DNA from 2 places in the Clostridium sp. AWRP genome. Region 2 is predicted to be linked to the other one. Evidence: riboswitches for the same ligand, from Rfam matches in the RefSeq annotation. Region 2 holds a riboswitch; the other holds the start of a gene.
What was found. Region 2 has a riboswitch for cobalamin ahead of DMR38_RS11590 (hypothetical protein). Riboswitches for the same ligand answer to the same signal wherever they lie in the genome.

Region 1: linked by a shared signal. The riboswitch ahead of hemA (glutamyl-tRNA reductase) and the one ahead of DMR38_RS11590 (hypothetical protein) in region 2 are both predicted to bind cobalamin.

The regions. Positions count from the first base shown of each region.
Region 1 is NZ_CP029758.2:408,853-412,071, forward strand. It holds gene DMR38_RS01885 (glycosyltransferase family 39 protein) at 1-1,290, shown strand, start outside; cobalamin riboswitch at 1,606-1,785, shown strand; gene hemA (glutamyl-tRNA reductase) at 1,943-3,139, shown strand; gene hemL (glutamate-1-semialdehyde 2,1-aminomutase) at 3,168-3,219, shown strand, end outside.
Region 2 is NZ_CP029758.2:2,520,468-2,523,686, forward strand. It holds gene DMR38_RS11585 (cell surface protein) at 1-610, opposite strand, end outside; gene DMR38_RS11590 (hypothetical protein) at 729-1,544, opposite strand; cobalamin riboswitch at 1,847-2,033, opposite strand; gene DMR38_RS11595 (DUF3467 domain-containing protein) at 2,195-2,434, opposite strand; cobalamin riboswitch at 2,606-2,790, opposite strand; gene DMR38_RS22305 (Ig-like domain-containing protein) at 2,926-3,219, opposite strand, start outside.

The DNA of each region.
Region 1 (3,219 bases), 2.1 Mb from region 2:
GTTCCTGGTGCAATGATACCTCTACAAAATTCGGAAAATTCTTCCAAAGGTCCACAAGGAGGTCCGGGAGGTCAGAATACACAAGGCAATTCCCAAAATCAAGGTGGTGGACCTGGCGGATCAAATGGACTTTCAGGAAGCTTTGGAGGACAGACAACAGCAGGTGTTACTAGATTATTTTCTAAAAATGTTTTGTCAGACCAGATAGTTTGGTTTTTACCTTTAGCTATATTTGGACTTGCTGCAGCTGTAATAGTAGAAAAGCTTAAATTTCCATTTGATAATAAGAAAAAATTAGGGGTAACATTATGGGCATTATGGCTGATACCTGAATTCATATATTTCAGCTGTACTAAAGGATTGTTTCATCCATATTATTTAAGTATGATGGCCCCTCCAATTGCAGCTTTATGTGGAATAGGACTTACTTCAATGTGGAAGCTATATAAGGAAGGCAGTATAAAATCATGGATAATGCCTGTAGCATTTATTGTAGAAGGATTGGTACATCTTTTGATGTTATCTTATTTTACTACTATATCCACTATTATAAAATCTATAATTATAGCAGCTATCATATTGTGTTTTGCATCTTCTGCACTGCTTATAATATACAGATTAGTCAAGAAAGGAAATTTGGAACAAGGTAATAATGAAGGGTTTGCTAAAATATTTGGAGCACTTGCACTTGTAGGAATTTTAGTAACACCTGCTATCGGCTCTGCTGCTGCTATAACTCACAGCTTGAGTTCTTTGCCTGCTGCAGGATTGGAGCTTTTATCAAATGGAAAATCGAACAATTTCATGATGATGGATGGACAGAATAGCAGTAGGAATTCAAAGCTTATAAAATTCCTTGAAAGTCATACTTCAAATGAAAAATATGCTCTTGTAGTTTCAAGTTCTGCTTCTGCTGAAGATATAATAATTGAAAGCGGCAAAAGCGTAATGGCTCTTGGAGGTTTCTCAGGATCTGACAAGATACTTTCTCTTGATCAATTTAAACAAATGGTTAAAAAAGGTGAGGTGAGATATGTACTTACAGGAGGTATGGGAGGAAGAGATTCTCAGGATATAATGAATTGGATTCAGAAAAATGGCAAAGCTGTTTCAACTACTGAATGGAAAGATACTACTAATTCTCAAGCTCAAAAAAGTGAAAGTTCTACTAATAATACTGCTAATAGTGAAATAGATAGTAACTCAACAAGAAACAGCAACTTACATTTTCAAGGAATGGGCCGCATGGACAATGAAACACTGTATGATTTAAAAGGCACTGTAAAATAGAGGTAGAGTTTCTAAACAAAAAAATAAACTTATACTCCGGATATTTTTAATAATTAAAAATTAAGAGTTAAGAATTAATAGTTATGGATGATTTTCTTCCGTTAGTACTTCAGAAAATATGAAACATAGCATCACTTATCCAAAGATTCAATAAGTTTCAAATTTAAAATTTTTCGCAGCGTAGAGGAGAAAAATTCACCTTTACTATTCATTCTTAATTATCAATTCTTAACTTAAAAATATGATTGTGTATAAGTTGATTCTTTTTATGATAATGTTATAATTAAAATGAAAATTAATGTTGTAAAATAAAATTTAATAAATAATAGTATAGGTTTAATTATATTTAATTAAAAGGGAATCAGGTAAAAATCCTGAACTATCTTGTAGCTGTATTAGGTGAATTTAAGTAGGACAAGCCACTTGTAAATAGGGAAGGCGTACTTAGATGATGAAGCTTAAGTCAGAAGACCTGCCTATATAATAGGCCATTAACTCTACAAGTGATAGGGGGCATTGTAATAAATAAAGCATTTATTACTTATGTTTTATGTGTGAATACCTTTTAACACTTAGTTAAAAGGTTTTTTAGGTATATAGTAAAGTTATATTTTAATTATAATAATATAGTTGTAATATTGGAGTTGATAAAATGATACAACTTATAGGGGTAAAAAGTGAATGTGATATTGAAATAAGGCAAAGGTTCTCTATTGTATCGTCAAAATTAGAAAATAAGTTAAAGAATGTTTATAAAATTACGGGAAACGTTTTAATTTTGAGTACTTGTAACAGAACAGAAATATATGTGGATTCTAATACACAAGGGGAAGAAATAATAAATGCTGTATTTAATGCTTTAGGTTGGAGTATAGAACTTACTACATATACCTTCTATGCAAAGAATAAAGATGCTATTAAGCATTTAATGGAAGTAAGTTGTGGTTTCCATTCTAAAATTTTGGGAGAAGATCAAATTTTAGGACAAATTAAGACTGCATATAATATGGCATTAAAAGCTAAGACTATAAAAGGACAGCTTCAGAGGCTATTTCAGAATGCAATAACTTGTGGTAAGAAGTTTAAGAATGACTGTGAAATGTATAAAATACCTGTATCTGTACCATCAATAGCTGTTAAAGAGGCAGAAAAGAGCAAAGTAAAAAGGTATATGGTAATTGGGTTTGGAGAAATAGGAAAGCTTGTACTCAAATATTTAGCTGGTTTGAATACTGAAATTGTATATATCGTAGTGCGTGATTTGAATAAAGTTAAAGACTTATATGAAAATTGTAATTGGATTAAGTTTATAACTTTTAAAGAAAGAAAAGCTTATTATAGCAATGTGGATTGTATTATAAGCTGTACTTCTGCACCTCATGCTGTAGTCTACAAAGAAGAACTTCCTAAAAAGAAATTTCTCATATTTGATCTTGCAGTACCTAAAGATGTAGATGCAGATGTATTAACTCTTCCGGATGTAAAAGTATATGACATAGATAATATAAGTAGCATTGATGAAAATAATAAGATTATGCGAAAAGAAAAGATGGAAAAGTACAGGTATATCATCAAGGAATATATAGATGAATTCATAAAATGGCAGTCCTTAGATGAGCTTTCACCGGAAATACAGAAGATGAAAAATTTCGGAAGTGAAATATGTGAAAAGAGAATAGAGACTTTTAAAAATAAAAGGTATACAAAGGATAATGAAGTACTCGTACAAACTATGATACAGAGTACAGCCAAAGTTTATATAAACAGGGCTATAGATGTATTAAAAGAAGCAAAACTTCAAGGAAAAGAAGATGAATATTTAAAGCTTATAAATAAAATATTCTGTTAATGATGAAGAAATGGAGATGTAAAACTTAATGAGAAATGATGATATATTTAATGAATCTAAATTATACATGCCAGGAGGAG
Region 2 (3,219 bases):
CTATTTCATTCCAGTCATCATCTGTAAAAGCACTATCACCAACTATTCCTGCAACAGTACCATTACTATCTTCATTTGTTCTAATCATACCTTTTGTAGAACATTTAGATATTATCCCTGCACTTTGATTAGTAATCAACCCATAAGCTGCATCCTCAATTGAAGTTGAAGTAATTACTTTACTTGCATCTGTAACGGTTACATTTGCATTAACTTTAACATCTTCTACAATTCCGTCTTTTCCCACAATCCCAAACAAACCGGATACTGCATCTGTATAACTACTTATAGTGTTAAACTTTCCGTCAAAAGTACCATCAAAATTTTTATTAGTTGTAAAGGATTTTAAAGGAACACTTGATTTACTTATATCAATATCATGTATCAAAATAACTTTTTTGCCTGAATAGTCTATGCCATTATCGATATCTCCTCTGAGTTTGTTCAAGTCATCTACTGAACTTACAGTATAGTTTCCATCTGTATCCTGGGTTAAAGATGGCATTGATACCGATGGTGAAGCATCTGCCCTAGCAGTATATGGTGCAAATGTCATTAAAGTAAATATAAGCATCATAACAAGACTGATTTTTTTCCATATCCTTTTCACTTTGTTCTCCTTTCTAATTTTTCTAAAATTATATAATAAATACCAGGTTAAAAAATACATCTTAACCCGGTATCAATCTAAAAGATTTGCTTAATCAATTAGGGAAAATCTGCTTTTATTATAAAGCACCAGCTGCAGCATCAACATTCTTTTGTTTAGCTTGTAAAGTTTCTAATTGAGTTAATGCATTTGTATAAGCTGTATCTGTTTTATTTGCATGATTTGCCATTTTTGCTATAAGTGTTGTTTTATCTGCTCTTGTAAAAAATGGATCAACAAGTTTAGTAGTCGCCCAGTTATAATATCCATCAGAAGTAACCTGAGTTGGTAAATATGCACTATTTAGCCCCATATCTGCTCCCATTGCTGCTGTAAATTCCCAACGAATTACAGCTCCATCTGGTACATTATCTAATGCTGTACTTCCGTTATAATAAGTACTGTCATGATTCAATTCATTATTTACTGTAAACATCCAACCTGAAATTCCATCGCATTCCTTTTCACTTAAATAATTTACATCGGTAACAATAGGTTGATGTGGTAAATCTTTTCTGAAAACAATACCTTTAGTTAATTTTTTAAGATTGTTCGTAAATAAATAATCTTTAAAAGCATCTTGATTATCTGTAGCATCCTTAAAACCTGTTATATAACTTCCATACTGGCTTGAAACTATATTTACATTTCCATCACCTACAGCCTGTTTTGTAGCATCAGCAATAGTATTCGTATCACTGAGTGTAACTTTTACTGGCTGTAAAATAGGTGCTTGTCCTAAAACATTTTTCTCAACATCCACATAGACAGTCTTTGTTTGAGCAGCTGAGGCAGCATGAACACTGTTAAAAGCAGATGGTGCAGCCGCAGCTCCCAAAGTTAATGTTGTTATACACAAAGTTGCAAATAATTTGTTTTTTAATCTTCTAATCATTTTATACACTCCTCCAAATTTTTAATTGTTGCTTGTCCAAATTTAAAAGACAATGATAAAATTTTTATATCACCTCCTGGAAATTAAAATGTAATGGCAATCATATTTTTAACCTTTGTGAAAAATAAACTAGGTGGTAATTCAGGTGAGATTAAGTTAACGTAAAAATATATTTGTGTAAATAAAAGATAAAAAGAGACCCTCTTTCTTTCGAAGGTCTCCAGTATACGACATGAATTTATGAATATTTAATGTAAACAGATGTTATTGGCATTGAATACTTACCTTTCCCACCGAAAGAACCATATACACTTGTAACAGGCAGGTATACTGGCTTGGTATCATCTTACTTTTCACACCTTCCCAAAGATTATATCTTCAGTGGCATATTGTGAATTTCATCTTCCTTACAGCAGCGGGGGCTGCAGTGGCTTTTAACCACTTTCCCTATTAATTCCTTAAAAAGAAACCTGTTCAATATTATTATTTAATTTACAATTGTCATTACTTTCATGTTACATCTCTTTTATTTATTTGTCAATAATTTATAAAATTTTTATTAAATTAATGTGAACCACAATATTATGACTTTTGTTATTAAATACTGTCTAGTAAGCTTGTCCTAAAAATGCCTGTCACTTAATTCAGTATCATTTTTTAGGATTTATATTGATTTCTCCAAAAGTATTCTCATAATTTTCAATTGATTTCAATAAAATCATACTCATGCTCTTTGCTTGTTGTGGGCTCATAAATATTTTTACACTATCTTCTACATCTTTTTTGTATACTTTCATAAATTCTAACTGAAAATCGTATACAGTTCCGGAAAGTTCCACCCTATTTGAATATAATTCCTTCTCTTCTTCTAATTTCATATTTTCATCCATAAGATTCACCCTTGCCTTTCATATTTTTTGTTTAATTTATTTCTTTAATTATCTCGTAGCTTTATATAATATCTAATAACTAAAAAAGAACCACTAGGGTTCTCTCATGTCAATATAACCGTTTACTTTTAATTATAAGCAGTTTAAAATATCAACCTCTTCCCCTCCGAAAGAATTAACTACATATCAGGCAGGCTTCCTGGCTCAGATTCATCTTACTCCCCTGTCTTCCCGGATATAAATCCAGTGACATAATTAAGGTTTCATCCTCCATACAGTAACGGTGGGCTGCAGTGTTTATTACACTTTTCCTTTTAACTATCACGTTTGACAGCACCTAATACTAAATATTAAATTTTTATTATCTTTATATTAAGGTTAGTACATATTTTTTCAAAAGTCAACATTATTTTCCTGAAAAACTTGTACAGGTAATAAAAAGCTTCTACAGAATAACTAATTCATCCTATAGAAGCTTTTTTATTGTTTATTTATTTTGACTGGACAGGTATATCTATAATATCTGAAAGAGGATTCATATTTTCAAGACTGTCCCATACAAATGCCTTCAATTTATATATTCCTTTTTCTGGAAGTTTCATAATACCTGTTAAAATAGATGAATCTCCATTTTTTATCGTCTGCTTACCGCATATATAATTGATGAATTTACCACTCTCATTATATAGTGCTACTAATAGTGATGCATCCTTGTCTTTACCAGAATTATTCTCTGCCTTTACAGATACTTTCGCATCATTGCCTAATTTAAATGAAATATCCTT